DNA from 4 places in the Paenibacillus sp. WG02 genome. Region 4 is predicted to be linked to each of the others. Evidence: riboswitches for the same ligand, from Rfam matches in the RefSeq annotation. Region 4 holds a riboswitch; each other region holds the start of a gene.
What was found. A riboswitch is a leader RNA that binds a small molecule or an ion and turns the genes downstream of it on or off. The one in region 4 is predicted to bind cyclic di-GMP.
Positions count from the first base shown of each region.

Region 1: linked by a shared signal. The riboswitch ahead of ACBP55_RS24465 (diguanylate cyclase domain-containing protein) and the one ahead of ACBP55_RS00165 (PilZ domain-containing protein) in region 4 are both predicted to bind cyclic di-GMP.
Region 2: linked by a shared signal. The riboswitch ahead of ACBP55_RS11640 (methyl-accepting chemotaxis protein) and the one ahead of ACBP55_RS00165 (PilZ domain-containing protein) in region 4 are both predicted to bind cyclic di-GMP.
Region 3: linked by a shared signal. The riboswitch ahead of ACBP55_RS37845 (OmpL47-type beta-barrel domain-containing protein) and the one ahead of ACBP55_RS00165 (PilZ domain-containing protein) in region 4 are both predicted to bind cyclic di-GMP.

Region 1 is NZ_AP036016.1:5,321,126-5,328,785, forward strand. Features, by position in the region: gene ACBP55_RS24435 (ferredoxin family protein) at 1-54, opposite strand, end outside; gene ACBP55_RS24440 (FAD-dependent oxidoreductase) at 51-1,361, opposite strand; gene ACBP55_RS24445 (electron transfer flavoprotein subunit alpha/FixB family protein) at 1,358-2,497, opposite strand; gene ACBP55_RS24450 (electron transfer flavoprotein subunit beta/FixA family protein) at 2,562-3,398, opposite strand; gene ACBP55_RS24455 (GNAT family N-acetyltransferase) at 3,738-4,160, opposite strand; gene ACBP55_RS24460 (HAD family hydrolase) at 4,202-4,852, opposite strand; cyclic di-GMP riboswitch class I at 5,059-5,151, shown strand; gene ACBP55_RS24465 (diguanylate cyclase domain-containing protein) at 5,214-6,206, shown strand; partial or broken gene ACBP55_RS24470 (putative bifunctional diguanylate cyclase/phosphodiesterase) at 6,231-6,995, shown strand; gene ACBP55_RS24475 (MDR family MFS transporter) at 7,016-7,660, opposite strand, start outside.
Region 2 is NZ_AP036016.1:2,609,752-2,617,411, forward strand. Features, by position in the region: gene ACBP55_RS11630 (DMT family transporter) at 1-210, shown strand, start outside; gene ACBP55_RS11635 (DMT family transporter) at 210-524, shown strand; gene ACBP55_RS11640 (methyl-accepting chemotaxis protein) at 1,635-3,347, opposite strand; cyclic di-GMP riboswitch class I at 3,427-3,511, opposite strand; gene ACBP55_RS11645 (BMP family protein) at 3,788-4,819, shown strand; gene ACBP55_RS11650 (cytochrome ubiquinol oxidase subunit I) at 5,020-6,414, shown strand; gene cydB (cytochrome d ubiquinol oxidase subunit II) at 6,460-7,470, shown strand; gene cydD (thiol reductant ABC exporter subunit CydD) at 7,472-7,660, shown strand, end outside.
Region 3 is NZ_AP036016.1:8,363,505-8,371,164, reverse strand. Features, by position in the region: gene adh (aldehyde dehydrogenase) at 175-1,695, shown strand; gene ACBP55_RS37865 (DUF779 domain-containing protein) at 1,708-2,073, shown strand; gene ACBP55_RS37860 (Alp7A family actin-like protein) at 2,883-4,079, shown strand; gene ACBP55_RS37855 (hypothetical protein) at 4,076-4,522, shown strand; gene ACBP55_RS37850 (hypothetical protein) at 4,557-5,015, shown strand; cyclic di-GMP riboswitch class I at 5,319-5,411, shown strand; gene ACBP55_RS37845 (OmpL47-type beta-barrel domain-containing protein) at 5,507-7,660, shown strand, end outside.
Region 4 is NZ_AP036016.1:30,225-37,884, reverse strand. Features, by position in the region: gene spoIIR (stage II sporulation protein R) at 1-658, opposite strand, end outside; gene prmC (peptide chain release factor N(5)-glutamine methyltransferase) at 1,090-1,974, opposite strand; gene prfA (peptide chain release factor 1) at 1,974-3,050, opposite strand; gene ychF (redox-regulated ATPase YchF) at 3,085-4,185, opposite strand; gene ACBP55_RS00165 (PilZ domain-containing protein) at 4,264-4,998, opposite strand; cyclic di-GMP riboswitch class I at 5,101-5,188, opposite strand; gene tadA (tRNA adenosine(34) deaminase TadA) at 5,468-5,905, shown strand; gene ACBP55_RS00155 (DUF1697 domain-containing protein) at 5,918-6,460, opposite strand; gene ACBP55_RS00150 (DUF1648 domain-containing protein) at 6,511-7,008, opposite strand; tRNA gene ACBP55_RS00145 (tRNA-Arg) at 7,160-7,233, shown strand; gene ACBP55_RS00140 (hypothetical protein) at 7,321-7,660, opposite strand, start outside.

The DNA.
Region 1 (7,660 bases), 3.2 Mb from region 4:
GTCGCATTTATAACGAATGGTAAATAGCTTATCTGAAATGTCACTTTGACTCATCCATTCATCGCCCTCCATCCCTTGTAGCCCAGCTTCATCAGATTTACAGTACCGCCTGCGGCATTTTTGATGAGCTTCATGGCCATTTTTTGCTTATCCGCTTTGGTAATCCCATCCACGAGGAACATGTTATAAGCCGCTTCATTCAGCGCTCTGGGCAGCTTGTCGAACAATAACTCTGGATCCTGCTCTTTGAGGAATTGATGCATGCCTTTGTATTTCTGTAAGTCTTTATGGACAAAAGATTCGCGGATCTTTTGATCATAGGCTTTGAGTGTAGCAGCTGAAAAATCGCTTTGCGCTTTGGCCTCGACAATCGCCTCACCGGCTAGCCGACCAGAGGTCATGGCTAAATTCGTTCCTTCGCGGTGCACAAAGTTGATTAACTGCGCGGCATCCCCGCAGACGCACCAGCCATCTCCCGACAACGGCGGGATTGAGTGAAAGCCACCCTCAGGGATCAAATGCCCGGAGTACTCCTTCGTTTCTCCCCCTTGAATCAATTTCCGAATCATAGGGTGCTGCTTAACTGCATCGAGAACCGCATAAGGCTTCACCTTTTTGTCCCGCAAATGATTAACCATAACGCCTACGCCTAGTGAAATGGTTTCTTTATTCGTGTATAGAAAACCCATGCCCGCCATTCCTAGCGAGGTCTCGCCCATAAACTCAATCGTAACGCCTTCGTCACCTTCGAGTCCGAATCGATCCTCGATTTTCTCCCTAGGTAGTGCAATGACCTCTTTCACAGCCAACGAAACTTCGTCCGGCATCCATTCTTTGTGAATGCCCATCGCTTTGCCGAGCAAGGAGTTCACGCCATCGGCAATGACAACAACATCGGCGTACAAATCGCCGTCATCTCGATCGGTACGAACACCGACGATCCTTTTGCCTTCGCGAATCACATCGAGTGCAACGGTTTCGTAAATTGGGATCGCCCCAGCGGCAACGGCTTTGTCGGCGAACCACTGATCGAACTTAACCCGCAGTCCAGTAAAGCAATTGTAAGGCTCTTTGTAAGCCTCATTGCGGTGCCCGAAGGTGACCATGGATTCTTTGCCCATCATCCAGATGCGCTGCTCCACAATGTAACGTTCCATAGGAAAGTTTTTTTCTTTCCAAAATTCGGGAACCAGCTCTTCGATTTGTTTACGGTATAGGACGCCTCCGAAAATGTTTTTGGCCCCAGGGAACTCGCCCCTCTCCAACAAAACAACGGATAATCCTGCTCGTGCCATCGTCAAAGCAGCTGCTGCGCCCGCAGGACCGCCGCCAACAACTATCGCGTCAAATTTCTCGTTCACTTGGCTTCACTCCTCTCAAGGACCACGTTAACCCCTGTCTTCGAATCGTCGGACGGCAAGGAGCTTTCTGTACTTGCTAGTTGAATGCCAAATAAAGTTCGACGCTTCCTTATCTCATTCGTAATGGCAGGAACAATTTTGAACATATCGCCTACGATGCCGTAATGAGCGAATTGAAAGATTGGCGCCTTTTCGTCTTTGTTTATCGCCACAACGACATCCGCATGACTCATGCCTACGGTATGCTGAACTGCACCGGAAATGCCGATGGCGAAGTATAGCTTCGGCCTGACCGTGGCACCAGTTTGACCAACCTGGTGCTCATGCCCGATCCAGCCCGCGTCGACCGCGGCACGCGACGCGCCAACGACGCCGCCGAGCGCATCCGCTAGCTCGCCGAGCATCCCGAAAGCATCGGGCCCGCCCAGCCCACGGCCCCCTGCCACGATAATCTCGGCATCCTCGAGATTGAGCTTGCCTGTTTCGCGCAGGAAGTCGAGCACCTGCGCGGCGATTTCTTCCTCTCGCATCGCCGCGGAGATAGCGATGATTTCACCTTGGCGCGACGTGTCCTTCGTCAGCGCCTGAAACACCCCGGCGCGCGCCGTCGCCATCTGCGGCCGGTACTGCTTACAGAGGATGGTGGCCATCATCTTCTCGGAAAAGGCCGGCTGGCCAGCAGCAGCCTGGACGGCGGCGGCTCCACGTCGAGCTGCGTCGTGTCGGCCGTCAGCCCCGTCGGCAGGTGCGTCGCTATCGCGCCTGCCAAGTCGCGGCCCGTCGCTGTCGCGCCGAACAGCACGATCTCGGGCTTCGCTTCCTCGATCAGCTTCAAGCAGACTCGGCTGTATGGCCGAGTCCGGGTAGGTGCGAAGCTCGGGGGCTTCGCATAGGAACACCCTGTCCGCGCCGTAATGCACGGCTTCATCGGCGAGGTGGGCCACATCTTCGCCGATGACGAGCGCCATGAGCGGCGCGTCTAGCTTCGCTGCCAGCTTCTTGCCTTCGCCTAGCAGCTGCCAGGAAACCTTCTTCGCAGCTCCATCTCGCTGCTCCACAACGATCAATACTCCCCGATAAGCCGACCAATCGGGCATCGATACTTCAGGCTGGTCCGGTGATTGTTCATTTGACATCGTGACTTCCTCCATTCCCATAACGGTGATTCTGAGTTTTTCGGGTCGTACACATGCTTTACTTTCACGAAGACCAGTCTAACAAAGTCTGCATCTCTTTCGTCATGAGCTGATCAGCTAGCTGAGCAGCGGCTGCTTCCGGCGAATCAAACGCGATCATATGCGTTTTAACCGCTTTTACCTCCGGCACCCATGTTTTGGCTACGATCGTTGGTGAGCCTTTTAGCCCGATTTTCGCTTTTTCAAGATCCGGAAAATCAGCCGTCGTCCAAACAGTCGGCTTATAACGCGCAGCCCGAATCATACCAGGCAGCGATGCTCGTCTCACCTTGTTCAGTTCCTTCAGTGCCGTTATCAGCACCGGCATGCTTGTCTCAACGACTTCAATGCCATCTTCCAAGAGCCGATGCACACGAACTTTTCGCCGCTTTTCATCCACACTGACGACTTTGTTGACATAAGTAAGCTGTTCCAAATCCAATCGGCATGCGACGCCAGGCCCAACTTGCCCCGTGTCGCCGTCCAGCGTTTGTTTGCCGCAAAAAACAATATCCACCGGTCCCCACGTTTCAGCAATTTTGCGGATGGTTCGGGCAACAACGTACGATGTCGCCAGCGTGTCCGCTCCCGCGAAGCCGCGATCCGTCACCAACACAGCATCATCTGCCCCGAGGGAGATGCATTCCTTTAAACCTTTCTCCGCAGGCGGAGGTCCCATTGTTACTACTGTAATCCTTGCACCTTGTTCATCCTTAATACGGAGCGCCTCTTCCAGCCCGTGCATATCATAGAAGTTCACGATACTTGGGACACCTTGGCGAATTAACGTATTATTTTTGGGGTCAATGCGAATTTCTCTAGAGTCAGGTACCTGCTTGATACAAACGACAATATGCAGCATCTCTGCACCCTCCTATTTCTTAGAAAACTTACTTGCACATTCGACAGCAAACGGATCGGAGCTTGTCAGCATTGTGAATTTTGTCACTTAAAATGACGAAACGAAATCGCTTTCACTCTTTTTTTTAAGTTAATAATCTAAAACAATATATGCGAAAAGCCTGCTAACATGACACTTAATTTAGTCCAACGCTTAAAAGTAATCTTATCGATGTAACCTAGCAATTGAGTTGGAGGTGGCGTTTAGCCACGAACGCACATGCTGGACGCAACACAAAAAGGACCTGAGTCGACGGTCGACGACTCTGGTCCTTTTTAAAAGAGATACATCTATACAAACCTACTCCTCTTCCGCTTCTTCCACCTCATACGTACATAGGAAACGTTCTACACCGGGATACTTCTCCCCGAGGCTGCGGATGACGAACCCAATATTTCGATAAAATTGGACCGACTCTTCATCCGTTTCTGCCACGATTCGAACCGGATGCATATCTTCAATAATTTCAAGGATGATCCCTCGGCCAAAGCCTACCCCTCTGCTCTCCGGTTCAACGGCCAGATGAGTGATCGTCATCTCCTGATTATCATTCAGTTCAAAGCCGATAATGCCCACCATGATACCTTCGGATTCATACCCAAACAGCCAAAGATTTGCATCATTTTCATAACTCTCAAGAACCGGTTGAAGCGCCTCCGGATCAGGGAAAACACTGTAACTAAGCAGTTCTTGTATGTCATTTTCGTTGAGTCGGGATTTCACATTTACTAACATCTTTATTCACTACTTTCATTAATCGTTATCTACACATAATCTAACAACTTAAGCAAGCTGTCAATATTCGCTATAGGTGTAATCCCCTTCTCCTTCATCAAGTGATCGTTGGTCCCATAACTAATAAAGGGGATTCCAGCATCTATGGATGCTCTGCCATCTATCCACGAATCTCCGACCGATATCCATTCTCGCTCATGAATTTGAGGAAAATGCTGCTTGGCGGCTAAGTATCCGGATGGAGAGGGTTTCATCGCTGCCATTTGCTCTCTTCCGATAATCAAATCAAAGTATGGATGAATTCCGGTCTCTTCCAGCGCATGAACCGCGGACTTGTACGAATTGTTTGTCACAATAATCAGGACATAGTGCGACTTTAAAATCATTAGAAGCTCGGAAACATGGGATTCCAGACCTGCGCCCTCCATACCTATTAGTTCATGATGAACGACCATTTTCATCACTTCTGTATAGGTCTCTTCAGGCATCCCCTTCGCTTTCACATACGCAATCATGGTTGACGTGGTATGCTCTTGAATCGGAAAATCAACCGGTAATAGATCATTCTCGGTAAGGAAGTCTGCCACTTGCTTTTTCATCATTTGGAAATTAATTCTCGACCTCAGCAGCGTATTATCCATATCAAAAATAATGCCTCGAACTTGGCTTGATTTATTCATTAAGCCTCACCTATCCATCTCTAGAACTACAAAATATTTAAGAAATTAGCATTATAAATTATTCTTAGTTGAATTCGACATTTTTCGCTATTTATATGCAAATACCGCTATAGACACGTCATTTTCAACTAATTATAATGAGGCGTATTAACTGGTATTTAAGCTTTTCGCAACATTTACCAGTGCCTTTTGAACTACATATATGGAATCGTTAAAAGCAAACCATTGGAAACAATGCGACGCAAAGCCATGACCTAAGGCATCCCTAACTTGGATGCTATGGACGACAGGTTACCGAGTCAAGGAGTTCATCCTTTCATTCGGGATGGACTTTTTTATTTATACGAAATGAGGTTGATTCATGCATCTTACGCTGATAGATAATTATTTGATTTACCTCATGCTGCTAGTGCTCATTATTTCAATCATTGCTCTTTACATATCCTTTAGTAACAAAACAGCACTCAACGCTTCCATACTAGAGTCTGCTATCGATTGTATCATGATGTTTAATACAAGTGGAAAGATCATTGCATTCAATCCGGCGGCTGAAGCGATTTTTGGTTACGAACGCAAAGAAGCTTTAGGGCTTACGTTAATCGATTTTCTTTTTGAAAAAGATGGCCAGGAGACAACCTTCTTAAATCTGCTATTCACAGCCAAAGACGAAACGATTATCGGTAAGCGAATCGAATTGAAAGCCTATCGTTCGGATGGCAGCGTATTTCCCGCAGAAATAACGATGACGAGCTCTTCGTATAAAGGAATGTATGTCTATACAGCTTATATCCGCGATTTAACAGAGAAAAAGAAGTCCGAGGAAATCGTACATCAACTAGCCTACTTTGATCTGCTGACAGGGTTGCCGAATCGCAACCAGTTCAATCAGCTTTTCCATGATGCGTTAAACAACGCCAAACAACATAATCAGAGCTTAGCTCTGCTTTTCCTTGATGTAAATCGGTTTAAGCTCATCAACGATACGTTAGGCCATCACTTAGGAGATCTTGTTTTGAAGAAGTTCTCCGCATTGCTTTCGGAAAGTTTGTTAGCTCAAAGCATTGTCTCTAGACTAAGCGGCGATGAATTTGTGATTTTGTACCCGCTAGGCAATCAGAAGTCAGCTGCTGTGCAAGCCGAAAGAATCATTCAACAATTGGAAGCTCCTTTCCAAATCGACGGGCGCAATGTTTTTGTTTCCACCAGTATTGGTATCTCTTTGTATCCGATCGATGGAGAAGATCCCGAGGTTCTACTGAAAAATGCCGATCAAGCCATGTATATGGCCAAAGAACGCGGAGGAAACCATTATTATTTTTATAAACAGGAAATGAGTGTCCTTTATTCGAGGTGAAATGCATGCGAACAATCCCTCCGAACAGCCATAGAACATAATGAGCTCATCTTGATGTACCAACCCAAATTCAATATTCCTTCCGGCAAAATAATCGGTGTCGAAGCTTTACTGCGTTGGGATAGCCATAAGTTAGGCAGTGTCTCGCCGAAGGAATTTATTCCGATTGCAGAAGAATCCGGACAAATTATTGCCATCGGAAAATGGGTTTTACAAACTGCCTGCCTACAAATGAAAAAATGGCAATCTGCGGGTATGGAGCCTGTTCCAATTGCAGTCAATCTATCCGCTGTCCAGTTTCATCAAGAAGATTTGGTGACCATGATACTCGATATTCTGCATCAAAACGAGCTGGAAGCACAGTATTTAGAACTCGAAATTACCGAAAGTGTATCGATGAATAACGGCCGTAACATCATGGAAAAGCTTTATGCTTTACGGCGCAAGGGAGTTAAAATCGCTGTCGATGATTTCGGAACTGATTACTCATCCTTAAGCTTTTTACAGAATTCTCCTATCAATACTTTGAAAATTGATAAATCGATCGTTCAAGATATTTCCACCAGTATATCTGCATCTTCTATCATTGAAGCTATAATGGCCATGTCACATAGTTTAAACAAGAATGTCATTGCAGTAGGTGTGGAAACTCAAGAACAGCTCACTTTTCTAGAGAAAATTGGTTGTCAACATATACAAGGATATTTATTCTCTGTTCCGCTTACTGACCAGCTATTTGAAACGAGCTATGTTATCCATGATGCAAATGCTAGTCCAAATGCTTTATGAGAAAAGCCAGAATTCGGAGGTTACTCCGTCTTCTGGCTTTTCAGATTGGACGCTGAACGAATAGCAAACGGCATGGCCAATGAAAGTAAGCTTGCCAAAAGTCCAAACACGAACATGTCGTGAATCCCTGTATAAAAGACGCTGGATTTAGTAAGGATTGCCCCCATAATCGTTACGCTGACCGCTGTCCCGATATTCCGTGCAAAGAGCTGCAGCGAGGTGGAAATGCCCTTCTGATGCGCTTCTACCAGCTGCTGTGAACCGATTGTTGTTATTGTGAAGATTAATCCATAAGCAAGACCAAGCATCATTAGTGCGCTAAACGTGTACCAGAAAGAAGAACCCTTGTGTATAAAATAAAACAAAGCCGCTGTAATGACGAGTATCACATTTCCTATGATTAAAAGACGTTTATATCCATAGCGAACCACCCATTTTCCGCATGGTACAGCAACGGCCATCCACCCAATCGATGTACTCAAAAGCGCAATTCCGCTGACAAACAACGAGTAGCCTTGATTTTGCAAGAAGAGAGGAACGAAGCTGGAAGTCCCAAAGAGCGCCGCGCAGCTGAGAAACGAGCTTGCAATCATAATCGCCACCGGACGATTCCGCAGCAGATTTAACGGAACGATCGGCGCAGGATGCTTTCTCTCATATAAAAA
Region 2 (7,660 bases), 2.6 Mb from region 4:
GTCATTAGCGCGTCTACCAAGCTTCCTGTGGGGACCGTGTATGCTGTCTTCACAGGAATGGGGACAGCCGGTACCGTATTGGTGGAAATGCTGCTGTTCGGAGAGCCGTTCAGGTTTCTTAAAGTATTCCTAATATTACTGCTTTTATCCGGCGTATTTGGACTCAAATTTGTGACAAAAGAGCAAGATAAGAAAGGAACTGCAGTCTAATGGGTTGGATTTTTCTCATGTTTGCCGGGATGTTCGAGGTCGTAGGCGTCGTGGGCATGAACCAAATAAATAAAGCGAAAACCATCCGCTCCTTTAGCATTTTCATTGTAGGCATTGTCATGAGTTTTGCGCTTCTGAGCCAAGCGATGAAAAGCCTGCCGATGGGCACGTCTTATGCGGTCTGGACAGGGATCGGTACAGTTGGCGGCGCAGTCGTCGGGATGCTGTATTATGGCGAATCTAGTGATTGGAAGCGGATTATGTTCATTGCGATGGTGTTAAGCGCAGCGGTTGGTTTGAAATTAATTTCTTAATCACATAGAAGGGAAAGGTGGGGGCATTCAGTGAGTGATCTATCAGGGAATGACAGGTGTGGAGATTTTAAACATTTTAAAAAGATTAAATGCACAATCGGACGATTATTTTGATTACGCATGACTTATTGATTGCCCAACAGTCGAAGCGGATTGTGAGGTTTCGGGATGGGCGTTGGTTCATTAAATGGAGACTGAATATACAGTAACGATAATGGCCTTACGTGAAGTCGTAGGGCTTTTTGATTTTTCAAGTTTGGGTAGCAAAGATCAGAGATCGTGGCCCCCATTTTATTAATGATGTATCTTTACTTCGTTCAATCTGACAAAATATTTATGAGAACAATGACCGACACACAAACCGAGGTTTTAAAGCGGGTTACGGATCGGGCCGACGATATGTTTAATCGGACTTTAAATGTTTCGAATTTGCTCTCGAACGACTATGATGTTCTGCTACTGCTAAGAAGTTCGGGGCAATCAAATTTAGTTGATTATCCTACATTCCAGAGGGTAATTGGTCTACAGAGTAAAATGGACAACCTGAAGTGTACGATTACCTAATCGGGCTGATGACTCATGTTGCGTCGCCCATGCGAACACTTTTGAGACAGCCCCATTTTCCGTACTCGGTAGTGATTTCATATCCCTCAAGTCTACGCTTGTGGACCCGTTAAACGCGGTTCGATACGGAAAATAGGGCAACTGAAGCTGCTTATTTGTTCGAATAGCTCCTGTTATGGATGCTTAAGCAAGCTACGTTTGCTTATTGATCGCTAATACGCCCAGAGTGTAATGTTTTGCAGAACATTAGCACGATCTGTGGTCTTATCTCACGAGATACCTCGATAGTTAGAAGGAATTAGCACACCTAGCTTGCTTATTCATTCCCTAGCACAATGTAGATATTTTAAATGACCTAGCCGCAGGCTAGGTTAGTACTCAAAATAGAAATGGATATGTTCTACATGTCAATACAGCTAAAAAGAACCTCCATTTCCCACTGAAGTGGAATTGGAGGTTCTTTTGCGTAAAATTCGGGACGTTCTTAATCATGCGAACACTTTGAGGCAGCCCCTTTTTATTGCACAGTATCCGGTAACGGGGCGATCAGCTCTTAAAACGTAAAGTCATTTCGTGCAGTTCTTGAGCCATCCGCGTCAACGCATTCACGGATTCCGAAATTTCTTCCATCGTAGCTAATTGCTGCTCCGAAGCGGCCGCTACACTTTCTGTCTTCGAGAAGGCGACTTCCGTAATGCTGTTCATATCGTGGAGAGAAGCGGTAATTTCCTCTGTGCCTGCCGACATTTGTTGCGATGCGGCAGAAACCTCCTCCATCTGATAGGCCACCTGCTGCACCCCATTCATAATTTTGCGGAATGCTTCTCCTGCTTCCTGCATAATCACGGTTCCGTGTTTGACCTCTATGCTACCTTTTTCCATGGCGACAACTGCAGAACGAGTTTCGCCTTGAATTTGCTGAATGATCCCCGCGATTTGTTCCGCCGATTGTCTGGATTGCTCCGCCAGTTTCCGAACCTCGTCGGCAACGACGGCAAAGCCTCTTCCGTGTTCGCCCGCTCTTGCAGCTTCAATCGCGGCATTCAATGCAAGCAAATTTGTCTGCATCGAAATATCGGTAATAACATCGACGATTTGACCGATTTCATGAGATCGTATACCCAGTTGGTTAACACTCTTGGCCGAATCGTTGACTGATTCTCGGATCAAATCCATTTGGGACATCGCTTTCTGGATCGAAATATTGCCTTCCTCGGCTTCCTTGGAAGCTTCCATTGACATTGCGGATACATTGCCCGAAAATTCGGCAATCCGATTAACTCCGGTAGCCATCTCTTCCATTGCTCTTACGCTTTCGATAGTACTTTGCATCTGCTGATCGGCACCTCCAGCAATGTCTTGAATGGCCGCAACGACATGATGGGTAGTTTGGTTGGATTGTTCGGAGCTTGCTGCCAATTGCTCCGAGCTTGCTGACAAGTTTTGAGACTCGAGGACGATCTTCGCAATGATTTCTCTCAAGCTGGTGATCATTCCGTTGAAATCCTTTGAAAGAAGACCGATTTCGTCTTTGGATTGGTATGTAGCGTTAACCGTTAAATCTCCGTCCTGCGCTTTAGCCATCAATTGCTGGATGCTGCGGACAGGTCTTGTGATCATGTTAGAAATGCCATATCCGATCAAGGAACATAAAGTGACGGCAAGTAGGGTAACGACAATGATGATCGAGGAAGCCAGCTTGGAGCTTTGAACACTTTTCTCGTAAAAGATTTTTGCGTCGTCTTCATTGAACTTAACAACGTTCTCCAGGCTTTTGATCATTTCTGCGCGGATCGGCTTGAACGAATTCACATATTCCTTATGCGCTGCTTCTTTTTGATTGGCAACGGCCAATTCATCCACTTTTTTCTTGGCTTCGTTGTTTTTAGGGATTAAATTGATAAAGCTTTGGTACTGCTCTTGTGCTCTCGAAGTCAGCGTGATCTGCTCGAGAGCTTTTCGTATCGCCTGATTTTTATCGCGGGTTTGAACAATTTGCTGTTGGATTTGCTTAATGATAGCTTCGTCTTTCGCCAGCAGCAATTCAAGCTGCAAAGCATCCATTTGGGAATTGCCGAACAGAAGTCCTTCGACCAGGCTGTTCGGAATCAAGGTTTCTTCGTACATAGCACGGGCATTGCTAGCCATCTTGTTCATGACGAAATAGCCTGTAAAGCCGATAATGAGCAGGAAAACAATGGAAAGACCGAGCATCCCCCCGATTTTCGTTTTGATTCGCAAATTCTTAATGTATTTCATGATCTAAGCATCCCCCATTGAGATATTGTGAAATAAAAAAAGTCCACCCCCAAAAAAAAGAGATGGACGACCTCCAATTTTCGGTGACCCGGCTGCCGTAGATCGAAATCCTTAGGCCCGTAGCTTTGCGTCCTCCTCTTTCGAGAAGTTTGCCTTTTCGTGATATGGGTATATCTATTGGCCAAAGTATAGAATAGCTTTTTGAAAAATACAAGACCTTTTTACTAAACCTAAATACTCACTTAACATACCGTAATGTCGGAATTTAGGGCAATTGTCATGGGTGCTTTAGGGAGGATAGGCCTGCGAATGGCGCTATTACGCGATTATTGGGTTTATTCCCCATATTTATTTTCGGCATAATTTGACAAAAAATGAAGTCTAGTTTATTCTCGGATTTGTCCGGACAAAACTACTTTTTTGGAAACGAGGGGTACATCTTGAGAAAACTACTTTCGAAATTGGCTTTGTCGAGCTTGGCGATGGCACTAGTATTTTCATTCGGTTTGTCTACTGCAGAAGCTAGCAAGGACCCGTCACACACCAATAATAAAAAAGCTAAAGTTGCATTGTTGATTCCGGGTTCCTCCAAGGACGGCGGTTTTATGGAATCTGCTTACCGTGGATTGGCGAAGGCAGAAGAGGATTTCAGAATTAAGGCGACGTTTGTGGAAAATATCCCGCATGACACCGCTCAAATTGCAGATGCATTGCGTGAATTGGCTAATACAAACCCAGATATGATTATTGCTCATGCAGGGCAGAGCTCGGAAGCCGTGAAGTTGGTAGCCAAAGAATTTCCCAAAATAAAATTTGTTAATACGCAAACGAATTTGACCGGCGATAACCTGTCCAGCTATCAGGTAAAACAGGAAGAATCCGCATGGCTGGCAGGCGCAGCTGCAGGACTTTTGACAAAAACGAATGTGGTTTCTCATATTTCCGGCGCACGCGTAGGTCCCGGTCTGTTGGGACGCGCAGCATTTGCCGGCGGTTTGAAATACACGAATCCTGAAGCAACGTTCCTTACAACGTTTACAGGCAACCAGGAAGACGCCGCTCTGGCGAAAAGAGTTGCGCAAGCGCAAATCAACGCGGGGTCGGATATGATCTTCACCATGCTGAATAATGCTCGTTCTGGTGTGACGGAAGCGGCACGCGAGAATGGCGTGTATCAATTCGCTAACGTTCGCGATTATTATGCCGATGCACCCGATGTTTTCATTGGATCTGCGATTTCGGATGCAAGCTTGACCGTATATGGAGCGATTAAAGATTTGACGGAAGGTACGTGGAAGCCGAATACGGTGAAAAAAATTGGACTCGAAAATCCGGATGCCGTTCGACTTGCCTTGTCACCTATTGTTCCACAAGACGTGAAGGATACAATTGCAGCGTTCGCCGATAAAATCAAATCAGGTGAAATTGTTATTCCTTCAGTATATACCGGTCCTGAATTTACAGCTAACTAAGCCTGCGTTCAGATAACGAATCGCCTAAGTGAGCCTCATAGTTCGTATGTTGAGCACTTCTTTAATCCCGAGTGGGGTTAGAGAAGTGTTTTTCTTTTACACTTTTTGTTCAATAGAAATTACCGCGGTTGTGATATTCATCACATGCAAACAACACGCCACGATTTATACTTACAACGAAAAGAAGGGAGGCGCTATTTTTGGAAGCATTAGACTTAAGTCGGTGGCAGTTCGGAATAACAACAGTTTACCACTTTTTTTTCGTACCTTTATCTATCGGTCTTGCCTATCTGATTGCTTGTATGCAAACGATGTATGTGGTCAAGAAGGACGATAAATACAAAGCAATGGCACAATTCTGGGGCAAATTGTTTCTCCTTAATTTTGCAGTGGGTGTTGTGACAGGAATTATGCAAGAGTTCCAGTTCGGCATGAACTGGGCGGATTATTCTCGGTATGTTGGTGCAGTCTTTGGGGGACCGCTTGCCGTAGAAGCCTTGGTTTCTTTTTTCTTGGAGTCAACGTTTCTAGGGTTATGGATTTTCGGTTGGGATCGGCTGTCGAAAAAGGTGCATTTGGCTTGTATATGGCTTGTAGCAATTGGAGCAACTTTATCCGCACTCTGGATTCTGAGCGCGAACTCTTTCATGCAGGAGCCCGTCGGCTACACGATTCAGAATGGACGTGCGGAGATGACGAATTTCTTCGCGCTGCTTGGCAACACACAGCTATGGGTTGAATTCCCGCATGTTATTTATGGGGCGCTTGCTACAGGATCAATGTTCGTAACAGGCATCAGCGCTTATCAAATCATACGCAAACACAGAGTGGATTTATTTAAAGCCTCTTTTACAATAGGGATCGTGTTTGCTCTCGCTGCAAGCTTTATGACAGCTGTAGCTGGACATGAGCAAGCACAGCATTTGATGAAATCTCAGCCGATGAAGATGGCTGCATCAGAAGCACTGTGGAACACAACGGGGGACAGCGCCCCTTGGACCGTATTTGCTCGAATCGATGTCAAGAAGCAGGAGAACAAGTCTCAATTAGAAATTCCTTATGCGTTAAGCATTCTTTCGTATAACAAGCTTACTGGCAGTGTGCCCGGTATGAATCAACTGCAGGCCGAGTACGAGGCGAAATACGGTCCTGGCAATTATATTCCGCCAGTGAAGACGACGTTCTGGAGCTTCCGCATTATGGTAGCGGCTGGCGTACTCATGATTCTGCTTAGTATGCTAGGAACCTACGCCGCATTACGCAATCGCTTGGAACGGTATCGTCATTATTTGAAATGGATGCTACCCGCCATTAGTCTTCCTTTTATCGCGAACTCAGCGGGCTGGATCATGACAGAGGTGGGAAGGCAGCCTTGGACTGTGTTCGGATTGCATAAGACAGAAGACGGGGTGTCACCTCTCGTTTCCTCATCCATGGTAGCGACCTCGCTAATCGGTTTTATGCTTGTTTATGGCATTCTGGCAATCGTGTTCGTGTACCTTATCGTCCATTTTGTACGCAAGGGAGTCGAGGAGGAAGGGCACAATCTTCATGATCGGGATGAACGTGAGGAAAACATGGCAACCCTGCTGTAAGACAGGGGGACTGATGAATAATAAGAAAGTGAGGGGAAATCACCTATGCTTGAAACCTTATGGTTTGTACTGATCACGGTGCTGTTTGTCGGCTTTTTCTTTCTGGAAGGATTTGATTTCGGCGTGGGCATGCTGACGCCGTTCCTTGGCAAGACGGATACAGAAAGGCGTGTTCTTATCAATGCGATTGGCCCCGTCTGGGATGGCAACGAAGTGTGGTTCATTACAGCGGGCGGCGCCATGTTTGCCGCGTTTCCAGGTTGGTACGCCACCTTATTCAGTGGATTTTATATGGCTTTGTTTCTCATGCTCATTGCCCTGATCGGAAGAGGTGTCGCGTTTGAGTTTCGCAGCAAATTACCGAATCCGAAGTGGCGTCAAACGTGGGATTGGATCATCTTCTTCGGCAGTTTGCTGCCCCCGTTGCTATGGGGCGTCGCGCTAGCGAATTTGATGAAGGGGGTGCCGATCGATGCCAATACGAATTACGTGGGCTCGTTTTGGGATTTAATTTCACCTTTCTCGGTTATGGCTGGGGTTAGTATCGTACTCTTGTTTTTACTGCATGGCGCGCTCTATCTTTCGCTCAAAACAGAAGGGGAGCTCCGCGAACGAGCTCGCCAAGCTGCCAAACGTTTTGGAGCGTGGGCAAGCGCAGCTCTTCTGCTCTTTGTTCTGCTGTGTTACTTCCAGACAGACATGTTTACCCGTGACGGCATTATCCCGGGAATGGTTCCGCTTACGGCGGGGATGACTTTATTGTCCGTTCATTTCTTCCTCAAGGCAGGTCGTGACGGCTGGGGGTTCATCATGACGGGCTTAACGATCACGCTGTCCACCATCACGGTGTTCATGTCGCTGTTTCCAAGGGTGATGATCTCTTCACTGAATCCGGAATGGACACTTACGATATATAACACGGCTTCTAATCCGTATACGCTTAAAGTGATGACGATCATTGCGCTAACAACAGTTCCTTTGGTCATCGCCTATCAGGCGTGGACGTACTGGGTATTCCGCAAACGGCTCACCGTGAAAGATCATTTGGAATACTAGCATGATGAAGAAGCTATTACTGAAAGTGCCGGGGACGCTTCAATTGTTTGCCATCTGCATTGCGCTTGGCCTGGCCGGGGGAACTCTCATTATCGTAGAGGCTTCCTATTTGGCTCAGATTGTCAATGGGGCGTTTATGAAAGGACTCGGGCTTACTGCTCTGATTCCAGTGTTGGTTGCGCTTCTCGGA
Region 3 (7,660 bases), 120 kb from region 4:
TATTAATGGAGAGCTGAAAGAAAGAATGTCCCAAAATGGAACACTTCTGTTGTTTCAGAGCGGAACAAAAACGAGTAAGCGCTCACTATAAAGCCTTATTGGACGGCATTCTATAGGTTGGCACGATCCTTGCTAATATATTTAACGTATTCCATTTTAAGGAGGCTGAGCTAGATGATTTATGCACAACCTGGACAAAACGGATCAAAGGTTACATTTAAAAAACGGTACGAAAATTTTATTGGAGGACAGTGGACTGCGCCTGTTAAGGGCCAATACTTTGACAATCCATCACCTGTAAATAACCGTGTTTTCTGCGAGGTTCCACGCTCATCTTCAGAGGATATCGAGCTGGCTTTAGATGCCGCGCATGCTGCAAAGGACGCATGGGGGCGCACGTCCGTTGCGGAGCGTGCCGTCATTTTAAATAAAATTGCCGATCGCATGGAAGCGAATTTGGAAATGCTTGCGGTTGCCGAAACCTGGGATAACGGGAAGCCGGTTCGGGAAACGCTTGCGGCTGATCTGCCACTGGCGATCGATCATTTTCGCTATTTTGCAGGATGCATTCGCGCCCAGGAGGGCTCGCTCAGCCAATTGGATGATAATATGGTGGCTTACCATTTTAACGAGCCTCTTGGTGTCGTCGGTCAGATTATACCGTGGAACTTTCCGCTGCTTATGGCGACATGGAAGCTTGCTCCGGCACTTGCAGCCGGAAATGCGGTCGTTCTGAAACCCGCAGAGCAAACGCCGGCCTCCATATTGGTGCTGATAGAGCTCATCCAAGATTTGCTGCCGCCGGGCGTAATCAATATCGTCAACGGCTTCGGGCTTGAAGCGGGCAAACCGCTTGCCTCGAGCAGCCGGATCGCGAAAATAGCCTTTACTGGCGAGACGACGACAGGTCGCCTAATTATGCAGTATGCTTCGCAAAACCTGATACCGGTTACCTTGGAACTGGGTGGCAAGTCGCCGAACATTTTCTTTGAAGATGTGCTCGCTAGTGATGATGCTTTCTTCAATAAAGCGCTCGAAGGCTTTGCGATGTTCGCCCTGAATCAAGGTGAAGTCTGCACCAGCCCGTCACGCGCATTAATTCAGGAATCGATTTATGATCAATTTATGGAAAGAGCATTGAAGCGAGTCGCAGCCATCAAACAAGGCAACCCTCTGGATACGGAAACGATGATTGGTGCACAAGCCTCTACCGAGCAGGTTGAGAAAATTATGAGCTATATCCATATCGGTGCAGAGGAAGGTGCTGAATGTCTGATCGGCGGAGGCCGGGCAAAGGTGGAAGGAGATATTTCCGAAGGCTACTACATTCAGCCGACAGTTCTGAAGGGGCATAACAAAATGAGAATCTTCCAAGAGGAGATTTTCGGACCGGTTCTTTCCGTTACGACGTTCAAGGATCAGGAAGAAGCGCTGGCGATCGCGAATGACACGCTCTATGGTCTTGGCTCCGGTGTTTGGACGCGCGACATGAACACGGCCTACCGGATGGGGCGCAGTATTCAAGCCGGCCGCGTATGGACGAATTGCTACCATGCGTATCCTGCTCATGCGGCCTTCGGCGGATATAAGAGCTCGGGCATTGGCCGTGAGAATCACAAAATGATGCTCTCCCATTACCAGCAAACCAAAAATCTACTCGTCAGCTACAGCCCTGACGCACTGGGCTTCTTCTAAGGGAGCCGCACGATGACGATAGAAGTGAGCAAAGTTGTTGCTACCGATGCCGCTCTAGAGCTGATCGAAATCGTAAAGGCCAAGCATGGCCCTATCATGTTCCATCAATCCGGCGGCTGCTGTGATGGCAGCTCTCCGATGTGTTACCCGCAAGGTGAGTTTCTTATCGGCGACAGCGACGTATGGCTAGGGGATATAGGCGGCGCGCCCTTCTATATGAGCAAGTCGCAATACGAATATTGGAAGAATACGATGCTCATCATTGACGTGGTGCCCGGCAGAGGCGGGATGTTCTCGCTTGAGGGGCCGGAAGGGCGACGCTTTCTGACTCGCTCGAGGATGTTCTCGGATGAGGAGCGGCGTGTGTTAGGACTATAAGCTTTTTATAAGATAGGATCAACAACCCTGTTCTCTTCCTTGACGAAGGGAGCAGGGTTGTTTGAGCTGCAGGCAGAGTTTTACAAGAAAGGCTCTTCCCATATTCGGCTTATGACCATGAAGCAAATCGCAGAAAGGCTGTATGTGCATTGATTCAACGGTAAGCTGTCCCATAAATAATGGAAAGTTTTACAGAAGAGACTGTCGATTAATTCACAATTGGTATTCATAACTCCAAAATACGATTTTAGAGACATTCAGCGTTCGTGAGGGCTGAAGGGCTATCGTGGTTACCAATGTTGTATTTTTTACAACAATTAACACGCCAAAAGGATATTTTGCAACTTGAAGTTGCATTTCGTACAACATTTTGAGCTCATTTGATGCGAAATGGTCTATATTGGGCTAAATTGTTGTACATGATGCAACAATGAAGGGAGATAGGCGAGATTTAGGCATAAATTGTTGCACTTTCTACAACATCATTCAACAGCTAATATGAATTCAATCATCTAGCAACCTAAATTCTGCCTATATAACGATTGATCCCGATTTAAGACAAATCTATGTGGCCCGAAACAAAGTTTAAACTTTACATTTAAATCCTAAACTTTAAACTTTAAATCTTGTCTTTTAAATCGTGAAGTTTAGAGCTTAAATCTTAAACTTTGAATCTTAAACTTTGAAGTTTAAAGTTCATTCCAGCTAACTGCTAAAAATACCAATTACTCCAAATACCCTCTCAATTAGCCCTAGTAGCGCGAATGTTTATATAAACTCAAATAAGGCCTACGGAGAGGGGAATAGACTTGACAAAGAACGAAGTCTTAACCACTACCATCACGCTGTCTATTGATAATGGCAGCAGTCACGTTAAAGTGATTTACGACCATTTGGACAATAACTTTATTTTCCCTAATGTGCTAGCACAACCGTTTGGTGAACGATTTCTGTTGATGGAACAAGGTGATCCCTTGGATTTTCTTGACGTACAAATTACATCGCCTTCGATAGAGAGCGATCAGTACCGACATGTTTACGTGGGTAACTTAGCCATCGGTGACGAAGGGATTATTCATGAAATCGTTGGGGATAAAGCGGTGCAGAAGAAGGCCCAGAGACCCGAAACGATGGTGACTCTCCTTACGGCTGCAGCGTATGCCATTGCCAAGAAACATGAGGATGCCATCAAGCGAGGGAAAAAGCGGATCAAAGCCGCTGTCAATTTGGGTACAGGTCTGCCAATCCGTGAAATAACGAAATTCCGCGAGGAATTTGCTAATAAGATTACAGGAGGCGTACATTCCGTTACTTTCGGGACAACCCCCGTATTTAAAGGGATCACGGTAGAAATGGAATTTTCGCTTCCTACCGATATCAGCATAGACGATGTATCCGGTGTTTACGACCTGGAGGCAACTTCCAAATCGCATCTATCCCACAAAGGCTTCGGCATTGCGGATGTAGGCGGTGTTGATATGGATATCGCGTTCTTCAAACCCGGTCTCGATCTGGATCAGCGGCACTCAACCGGCGCTAAGATCTACCTCAATGATGCATTAGAGAGCATTCGCAACGAGGTTAACTCGCAAGGCGAGGAATTGATCGCAAGCACGGCAGAATTGACCCTCATGCTGGTCAACAAAGAGTATGAGATTTATGCGGAGGGCAAGGTTGTTTTTGACATGACAAGCCTGATTAACCGGCATATGCGTATTTTAGCGGAAAAAGTGCTGAAATACGCCCGCAACTCTTGGAAGCATGTTCGCTATGCCAATGAGTTTTGGTTTATCGGCGGTGGAGCGGTCGTGCTGCAGCCTTGGATTGAGAAGCTAAATGCTGAGCTGGGCTTGCCCATTAAGTTTGATACCGTGGAACACAGCCAATTCCGAAATGTGCGTGGCACCTTTCTTATGCTTGACCACGCGCTGAAGCATGAGGACGAAACCGCAGCGGCCAGTGCTAATTCTGAAGGAGTATCCGAGAGCGGGAGCGGTTCGGATTGAAAAAGCGTAGATCCACCGTTTACGTTCGCTCCGGTAAGGATGTTACCCTGTATATTCCGTCAGATACGCCGCCGGAGGTTATTGATTATTTGAACCAATTGAAAATGGAAGGCATTTTCAGTCAAGGAATCATGGATATTCTGACCAGATATGTTCGTGAAGAGCAATCGAATAAACGACCAGTTGCAGAATTATTTCCCGGGAAAGAAAGGGCCTCGGATAGGGATGAGGCCGTTTCGCTCGCAGAGAACTACAGTGACATGGAGTCGGCAGAGCCTATTGAACCTGCTCATGAAGCGAATGATGATTTCAACCAGCCAATGAAGGAGATCCCGAGTGCCAGTGATCAGAAAAAATTCAGCTTGGCGCAAATTTTCCGGCAGTCTCGGCACAATTCGGGTAAGCTGGTACAACCCTCGGATCAGGGTAACCATAATGAGTAGGTGAACTCCATGATTATGAAAAGGAGGACATCAGATGGACAACGGACAAGCTAAGGACGCAGCGCGTCATTTCAATCTTTCAGATGAAGTGTTTCACCATCCCGGCATGGATATTTATACACAAATGACATTTATCGTCTTGAAATGTTTTTCTTCGGAATCGAACATTCCAGGATTATCTGATATCGCTAAGCTCGGTCGCATGAGTATCAAGCAAGCGACTAAGGCTTTACAGCAGCTTGTGGAGCTGAGAATTGTCTCGCACAAAATCTTCCGCCGCATGGTGGGAGATTTCCAAGACGATCGGCTTTCGTGGGCTGCTAAGGGCTTGCTTACGTTTTGCAAAGAGAACCCGAACATCGACCTAAGCGATTTATTGGAGCTATCCAGCGAATCGGGCGAGGATGAGCATAGCATACGCAAGGCTCTTAAGGAATTGAACGAGTATGGGTACTTGGAAGAGTACCCTGTCTGGAGTAGAATCGCTAACTAAGGTATAGGTAAAAAAAGACCATGTTATCTACGCTTGTAGAAAACATGGTTTTTTTTAAGTTTGAAAGACTAGTAATATTCCATGTTTATAACCTTATGCAACATCATATGTAAGGGATATCAATTCAAATATTGTCGAATTACAATACAAGTTTTATAAATATAGGAGAAACCATTGAATTTCAACTAATAAAGAAGATCAAAAGTACTAGAATACATGCGGAGTATGACTTTCTAGTTAAATTTACCTATTCAAATTATTAGGAATATAGTATTATGGCAGAGATAGAAGTATCGAAATCTCAAGTGAAAAGGGCAAATCACAGGAAACTGTGAGACGCAAAGCCAAGGGCCTGACACGCGTATTAATAAACGCGGATGGCAGCCGGTTACCACAGGGAATCATAGTGTTTTTCTATGAACCTTGTTTAAGGTTCTTTTCTTTTTTTTGAGATCTATCAATCCTTATTATAAGAAGGGAAGGAATGTCAGATGTCAATGAAGAAATCAAGACAAATGTCTATGGTTCTCACGCTGCTTTTATTTGTTCAATTAATTTTTCCAGCATTACATGCGTGGGGAGCAACAGACAACGGAACCATCTTACCTCCAAGCAATCTTGCTGCTCAACTTCTTACTCCTGATGATGTGAAATTAACGTGGAGCCCGGTGTATGGAGCTACAGGATACACTGTATACAGCATCACCTATGGGCAGCTTATCAATGTCGGGACAACGACAACTGCTTCTTTTACCATGAATGACCTGGCAGAGGGCTCCTACAGTTATGTGGTATCTACTTTAAGTTCAAGTGGCGAATCGGGCCCATGTGCTCCTGTGAATATCAATATCACTTATCCGGATATGATTGCCCCGGCCACTTTAACGTACACCATACAGAATGGTAACAATATTGTTTTGAACTGGGGAACAGCTCCTAATGTACAAACATATAATTTGTATGAAAATCAAGTTGGTGGAAGAAAGTTAGTCTATTCAGGGACAGCAAGAACTTTTACAGTCAACAATGCCGCAGAGGGAATATATACATATACGGTAACAGCTAGTCATACTTTGTACGGCGAATCTCCAAACTCTGCTCCAGTAGAAGTTACTGTCGGCTACCCGACGATGACGGCTCCTAGCGGTTTAACGTATACGGTGGCTACCGATGACGTTACATTGAAGTGGAATACTACTGCTTATGCAACTGGCTATAATGTCTATCAAATTATTGATAATCAAAAAGTATTAAAAAGCAGTAAAATAACGGGAACAACCGTATCCTATATGAATTTGCCCGCTGGAAATTATACATACATAATTCACTCTTTCAGTGACCGTTTCGGAGAATCTGTTGAGGGCAGCACGATTTCATTAACCGTAGGATCAATGGTGCCGCCAAGCAACCTCACTTTTAAACTTCAAAATGTGAATGATTTGGTACTAACTTGGAGCGCTGCGACCAACGCGACCTCTTATAAGGTGTATCAAGTTATCAATGGAGAAAAAATATTGAAAAACACAGTAACCGGTACGACGGTTACATTTACGAATATGCAGGCAGGCGATTATGTATATGAAGTTCATTCGTCCAATAACTTGTTTGGCGAGTCGGTTGACGGCAGTACAGTTTCCTTGAGTGTAGGATCGGTTACGATGACTCCTCCGGTAACGTTTACTTCCAAACTGCAAAACCTGACTGATATTGTACTGACGTGGACGGTTGCACCCAATGCTACCTCCTATAATATCTATCAAGTTATTGGTGATCAAAAAGTACTGAAAAGCACAGTGACGGGCACGACGATTACCTACGTTAACATGCCTGCGGGTGATTATGTATACGAGGTTCATTCTGTTAGCACCCGTTTTGGTGAATCAGCTGAAGGAACACAAGCTGCCGTAACGGTAGGGGAAGTAGTCATGGCTGCTCCGGGGAATTTCGCATACAAATTTCAGAATGTAAATGACATCGTACTGACATGGACGGTTGCACCTAATGCTACGGCTTATAAAGTGTATCAAATCGTAGACGGTGCAAAGGTACTTAAAAGTACAGTAACCGGAATGACTGTGACCTATGCAAATATGTCGGCTGGCGATTACCTGTATGAGGTTCATTCCTATAGCGATCGATATGGGGAATCCGTGGCAGGGAGCCAGGTATCGATTACGGTAGATGCTGTAACCATGGCAGCTCCGGGAAATCCGACTGCAAAGGTTCAAAATGTGACAGATGTCGTATTAACATGGACTGCTGTTGCAAATACAACCAATTACAAAGTATATCAAGTTTCAGGCGGTCAAAAAGTATTGAAATCCACGGTGACAGGTACGACGGTAACTTATACAAATCTGGCAGCAGGGGATTACACGTATGAAATTCACTCGAATTCCACACGATTTGGAGAATCGGCTGAAGGTGCTCAGGTAACTTTCTCTATCGTACTTCCAACGATACTGCCACCAACCAATTTGGTGCAGAGTGTAACATCGGCTACGGCGTTTTCTTTAAACTGGGACGCAGCAGCAAATGGTAACAGCTATAAAGTGTATCAAATAATAAATGGTCAAAAAGTATTGAAAAGCACAGTAGCTACAACTACGGTATCTTATACCAATATGCAGCCTGGTGATTATACG
Region 4 (7,660 bases):
TAGCATCACTGTCTTTAACGACAGGGTTAGACTTGTCGGGTTTAACTGTTGAAGCAGCTTTACTGACTTTCGTTGCAGGTGCAGGAGAGGATTGCACCTTCCCATCACCTTCTGTTTTCGCTACAACAGCAGCCGATGCTACCGCTTCTCCGGATAAGGAATCCACGAAACATAATGGCGGAAACAACACACACCACCAGTTCTGACCTTCCCCCGATCCAATTGTCACGCGCAGCGCTTCATATTCTCCTGCCGGGTACACTTCATTTCCGTACATTTTTGTTGGAAAAGGGACTTTACCTAGCTCAACTGTATGTGAATAGCTATAGCCACGTGCTTCAATCATTTGTCCAACAAGAACATCAAATTCGGACAAATGGGCTCTAACCACGGCTCTTGCGTCATCCAACGTTTGCGGCCCAACGACCCACTCCTGCATACGAGCAATAATAGCATCACGAATCTCGCGTTTCAACGCTTGATCCTGCGGCGAATCCGAGTTTGCTAGAATACGTAAGCGAATAGATTCTTCCGGTATCGTAGGCGAAATAACCGCCGCATTCGTACGATTCGATTCCCAACAAGTTATCATAACAATAAGTGCAAAAGCTACTAATAATAAAGATTTATAAGAATGACGATTAGTTCTCTTAACCATGAGGAAAAGCCCCTTTCCCTTCGCTTCTACTAGCCAGTATGGGCAATAAGAAGAGGAGCTAAACCTAGTAATCTATTTAAATTTGTGAAAAATGATAGAGTTGGGTGAGATGGGATCGTTGGGTGGCGTTCAGGCTGATGAGGATGGGTTTAGCGGTGAAAAATGCCATGATAGCTCGTCTATAAGAGTGAAAAACATCGCTATAGTGACTCTTCAACTCATACAAGTAGTTATAGCGATGAAAAACACTCTTAGCATATACCAATACCTCCCAAACAACCTGATAGCTCGTCTGTAAGAGTGAAAAACATCGTTAAAGTGACTGTTCAACTCTTACAAGTAGCTGTAGCGATGAAAAACACTCTTAGCAGGCCCGATTACCTCTGTACCATCCTAAATATCGCGTTCGTTCCCAACGCTACGAACTCCCTCTAGTCTCGCGATCGGATCGCGATCACGTGGCGATCAATGCCCTGGAAATCCGGCACGAATCGGATCTCGTCCCAGTCCGCGGCGGCGCGCAGCATCGCCGCCACAGCCTCCGCCTGCCGAATGCCCACCTCGAACCCGACCACGGTCGGGATTCGCGGGAGCTGCGGCAGCTGCGAGATCATCCGGCGGTACAGGTCGAGTCCCTCGACACCGCCGAACAAAGCCGTGTGCGGCTCAAACAGCCGCACCTCCGGCATCAGCGCCGGCAGGTCGCCATCAGGGATATACGGTGGGTTAGACACCAGTATATCCGGCGCGATCCGGCGCGCAATAAAGGGCTCGAGAAGATCCCCCTCGAGCCACTCCACCCGCGCAGCCACGCCGTGGCGCTGCGCATTCACACGAGCCATCTCCAGCGCTGCCGCGGAGATGTCGCTGGCCGCCACGCGCCACGCAGGGCGCGCGTGCGCCACCGTCACCGGGATCGCTCCGCTCCCGGTGCCCACATCCGCAAGCAGCGGAGCGCCTTGCGGGAACAAACGCGAGCCCTCGTGGAGCAAAGCTTCCACGAGCAGCTCCGTCTCCGGCCGCGGAATCAGCACGGCCGGGCTAACCTCAAAAGGAAGGCCGAAGAAATCCTGCTCGCCGGTAATGTACTGCACCGGCTCACCCGCGGCCTTCCGCTCCACTAGCTGGCGCCACGTCTCCGCCAGCTCCACAGGAAACTGTTCCGGAAATCGGAACAGCAGCTCCGTCCGACTGCAGCCTAACAGGTGCTGCAGCAGCAGTTCCACACAGGAAGCAGCCTCGGACACACCGAGCTTCCCTAAAAAAGAAGAAGCCTCAACAAAGGCTTCTCTTATACTCTTAGCAGCAGTCGGCATCACATTGCCTGCTCCCCGTTATCTAAAGCATCGGACTGCGCTGCAATCGTGAGTGCCGAAACGATTTCTGCCATGTCACCATTAAGCACAGTTTCTAAGCGATGCAAAGTCAAACCAATACGGTGATCGGTAATACGGCTTTGCGGGAAGTTATACGTACGAATCCGCTCGGAACGGTCACCCGTACCAACCTTGCTTTTACGCTCGCCCGCATATTTCGCTTCCTCTTCCTCACGCATTTTATCGGAAATACGTGTACGAAGTACGCGCAGTGCTGACTCTTTATTTGAGTTCTGGGATTTCCCATCCTGACAAGTCGCTACGATACCCGTAGGTACGTGCGTCACACGCACAGCGGATTTCGTCGTATTAACCGACTGACCGCCCGCTCCACTGGAACAGAATGTATCCACTCGAATATCCGCGTCATGGATGACAATCTCAACATCTTCCGCTTCCGGCATAACCACTACCGTCGACGTTGAAGTATGGATTCGTCCACCTGATTCCGTTACAGGAATTCGTTGTACACGGTGCGCCCCACTTTCATACTTCAGCTTACTATAAGCGCCTTTACCCGTGATCATGAAAATGATCTCTTTAAACCCGCCCAAATCGTTCACAGAAGCATCAAGAATCTCCGTTCTCCATCCTTGCGCGTCAGCATAGCGCGTATACATGCGATACAAATCGCCCGCAAACAGAGCAGCTTCGTCGCCGCCTGCCGCACCGCGAATTTCGACGATTACGTTCTTATCATCATTAGGGTCTTTAGGCATCATGAGCATTCTAAGTTGTTCTTCCAACTTGGCTGATTGCTCGCTTAGTTCTTCAATCTCCATTTTGACCATTTCACGCATTTCATCGTCCAGCTTTTCGTTCTGCATCACTTTAGCATCGGCCAGCTGTTCGCTCACACTTTTATATTCGTTATAAGCATCATAAGCTTCTTGAAGATCAGATTGCTCTTTCGAATATTCTCTAAGTTTCTTTGTATCACTCGTAACATTCGGGTCACACAGCAGTTCGCTTAATTTTTCATAGCGGTCCACAATGGACTGAAGTCGATCCAACATATAGGATCACTCCTTTCTTTACTTTTTTTATTGATTACACATTAAATCGGAAATGCATGACGTCCCCGTCATTCACCACATACTCTTTACCTTCGAGACGCACTTGGCCTTTTTCTTTCGCACCATTCATCGACCCAGCAGCTGCCAAATCATTATAAGAGACGACTTCAGCACGAATAAAACCACGTTCGAAATCGGTATGAATAACGCCAGCCGCCTGAGGAGCTTTCGTTCCCTTGCGGATTGTCCATGCTCTTACTTCTTGCACCCCAGCTGTGAAATACGTGTACAAGCCAAGTTTTCTATACGCTGCTTTAATCAATCTATTCAAGCCGGACTCTTGAAGTCCCAACTCTTCGAGGAACATCGCTTTTTCTTCGTCTTCCAGCTCGGCGATTTCGGATTCAACCTTCGCACTGATCGACACCACTTCATTGTTTTCGCCCTCAGCAAACTCCTTCACAATTTTCACAAAAGGATTTTCATCTGCTGTTGCTACTTCATCTTCACTCACGTTTGCCGCATAAAGCACCGGTTTCATGGTCAATAAATGAAGGTCGCGCACGAGAACCTTCTCATCTTCGCTGAGATCCAGGCTGCGTGCCGGTTTATCTGCATAAAGCGCTTCTTTAATACGCTCTAAACACTCCACTTCAGCAACAACCTTTTTGTCGCCGCCTTTGAGGTTTTTGCGCGAACGCTCGATCTTCTTCTCAACCGACTCAATATCGGCCAAAATTAATTCAAGATTAATCGTTTCGATATCGCCGATCGGATCCACTTTACCGGAAACGTGGGTAATATTATCATCTTCAAAACAACGAACAACATGCACAATGGCATCCACTTCACGAATGTGTGCCAAAAATTTATTTCCAAGCCCTTCGCCTTTGCTCGCGCCCTTTACCAAACCCGCAATATCTACGAATTCAAAGGCTGTCGGGACAATGCTCTTAGGCACAACAATCTCTACCAGCTTCTGCAATCTCTCGTCTGGTACTTCAACTACCCCAACATTCGGATCGATCGTACAAAACGGATAATTCGCAGATTCTGCCCCCGCCTGTGTAATTGCATTAAACAATGTCGATTTTCCTACGTTCGGTAGACCGACGATACCTGCTTTCAAAGCCATTGTAGTTACAACTCCTTAATTTTCGAAAATCATCCTTCTTATTATATAGCACTTGGACCTCAAAAAAAAGCCTGAAGGCTATTGATTCGCCGCAGACTTTTTTTCCGTTGCTTTTTTAAATTGCGCTTCCCGCTTCTGTATGAAGTAAGTTTCGATCTGATTGGTAAGGATAAAACCCCTTAAAGCATTGGTTTTTTCCTGCGGAATGTCGATATAGCTAGCCCCATAATAGAAACCATTTTCAACCTTTTCTTTTCTTACAATTTCCATCGAACAAGGCATCGTAAAGCCCAAATCCAACTCGACTTCAAGCTGCGAATGCTTTTGAACAATTTTATCAATCATAGCATTATCATTTATGGTAAAACCTAAGCCGTTGATGGATATATTTTTGATTGAGATACCAAGCGGGTTCTCAAATTGATGTTTATTCCTTTTATTCATATCCTTAAGCCCGAATAAGAGACCTGTATGTTCCACATCCACACGTGGGAATTCCCGTTTTTCTGCGAACTTCTTCCGATTTTCAGGTGGATTAATGACTATGACCGAGCCGAATTCTTTGGCAACAACGGTTGTATTCATCACAAACAAGCCGGATTTGGTATAAACCGTCATTTTCGCTTTATCACCAAGTTGAAAGACATCGTATTCCGGTAATTCTACCTCTATAATGTCTCCTAGTGCATAGGTTAGCACGCCCGTGGCTACGAAATCGTCCTTTCCCAACACAGCCTTACTATCGATCAGCACATCAGCGTCATATCCCTCCTTGCTTCCGTAATATTTCATGACGTTATATCCTTTGGCCATTATAATTAACACCTCTCCCTTTACCCAAGTTGTTCCCTATATAAAAATAGACTGCCCCGTATGTAGGAGCAGCCTATTACCTTAATCAAAAAAGCATCGATTTTCGGTAACCAGGCTGCCATAGTTCCAATGGAACCGTAGACCCTCAGCTTTGCGTCCTTGCTTTTCAACAAGTTTGCCATTTTCGAACCTTGCTATCTTATTTCTACCTATCACGTTCAATATGGTCTAAAAGACCTACTAATATCTATCATTATACCTAGCCCAGATGCTATTATCAACAAAATTCCTTGCATCACTGTTCTTTTTGTTGTATGTAATGTAGAAAGATTAAGTATCCACAGCTTTTTAAGTTATCCACAAAGCTATCCACAGGTTGTTAACAACGGAATGAATGTTCGATTGTTATGCACATGTGGATAAAAATATACTAGCGAGGTGTCCCCCTGTGGATGAACATATCCCATGGATGAAAGAAGCCATTCTCGAGGCTCTCAAAGCTGAAGCCATCCGAGAAGTACCGATTGGAGCGGTTATTGTCCATCAAGGTCAAATCATTGGCCGCGGCTACAATTTACGTGAAACAACCCTAGATCCTCTCGCTCATGCCGAAATGATCGCCATCAAACAAGCGAGCGAACATCTTGGGGCCTGGCGTCTTTTGGATTGCCAGCTCTATGTTACCCTAGAGCCTTGTCCGATGTGTGCGGGCGCGATTGTGCAATCGCGGATTCCGCAGGTCATCTACGGCACCATTGATCCGAAGGCTGGCTGTGCCGGAACGCTCATGAATTTACTGCAGGAGGACCGGTTCAATCATCGTGTCGATGTCGTTAGCGGCGTCTTGCAAGAAGAGTGTTCAACGATGCTGACCCAATTTTTCCGTAAATTACGCGGTAAAGCTTAGAAGTTCCTGCATCTAATTCTGCATCGCCGCTGCCAACTCAGCCAGTTTATTCATCGTATTCCAATTGCGTGTTGTCGCCGTATCCCCAAGCTTCTGGATATTGCTCGCAAGTTTAGAATCCAGAACACTTTGACGAAATAGAAAATAAATCTCACGCCCTTTGATCTGGAATTCATCCACATCACTGATTCCTTTGGACAAGATGTCAGAGGTTTGCTGCGGAGGATCTTCCGATAGCACAGAGATTTGGATCGTTTCGCCTTCTAATAAAGCATCCGCTTCAAATGGACAAGTCGCAAGAATCTGCGCCAGCTCCTCTATCGTACGCAAAATGACCGAAGGTGAGACGCCTACGGCTTTGCTGATCTCCTGCTCGATACGCTGGCGCAGCGGTTCTACCGCCTCCTCCGACATGAACAAGACATTGCCGCTCTGCAAATACGTTTGCACCTTAGCAAGTCCCGCCCCTTCCAGTGTCTTTTTCAAATCCGCCATCTTGATCTTGTTCTTTCCTCCTACGTTAATACCACGCAGAAAACCAATGTAAACTGTCATTTCAGCATCCTCTTCCTTTTATCAAATATGAGGTATTCATTGAATAAGATTTACTTGAGTTTTATGGATCGAATGACGAAGTAAATAATCGTACCCAGAATGAAAAGCAGTACAATGCTAAATACCCACATATTTAAAGCAAAACTTTTTCCCCATGCAATTTGAATAAGAGTCCATTCGACAAACCCGAACATCACAACGATCAGCATCTTTAGACAGTGCATAAATAAGCGTGCATTTACATATTGCCGGTTGGCATTTTCATCGGTAATTTTGTAAGGATAATTAAACGTATGGGGGTATTTGCTTAAGACTGTTAAACCTATATATAGGATCAAAGTCATCACTGGCAGCAGAATAAGACTATATTTGTTTCCCCAACCATCTTCTTTCCCTTGACCATTAATATGTATCGGTATGCGTTCTGGTATCAGGGTCCAGACATAGGCTAAATAAGCAAAAATACTCAAAATGACTAGGACGGAGAATCCATCCAGAATTTTTTCAGTACTTGTTTTTGAAAGTATGAGTACAGGTTGTTTGTCCAAAATAACACTTCCTCTCTTACCAAATTAAAGGAAATAAAAGTTAATCCCTAATCTATTCTTCACTTTAAATGAACATTCCTTGTCTCAAAGAAAAACGACTACTCAAAAGGTTGCGCCACGAATACCTTCGTGCTATTATAATTCTTGCTATGCGCCCGTAGCTCAGCAGGATAGAGCAACAGTTTCCTAAACTGTAGGTCGTACGTTCGAATCGTATCGGGCGCGTATACATTCAAAATTTAAACGCCAGTAACGGTTAATAGCCGTTCTGGCGTTTATTATTTTTAGAAGTACCCTACCTCTAATTTTCCTCTATTGTTCTGGGCAATGATTACTTTTTAAGGCTGCATTCATACTATCTTTAAATTTGTTGATATATTGCTCAAACCCTTTGGGGTCCGAACTGCCGTTTCCGTTGTATGACTCTGCTGCATCTTGCATTTGTCTTGCGTAATTGGTCATAATCTCCCGACAAATTGGTCCTGAAACAGGTGCTGTAGAAGTTGGAATTGGTGTAGGGACCACTGGAAGAATATTGGGAGTCGACATGTCTGTCGTTTCGTTTACCTGCTGGAATCTCCACTTTTTTATATATTCAAACTCTGATGCTTTGTTCTTAAGAAATTCCTCCGCATCCGTTCGATTTATTGCA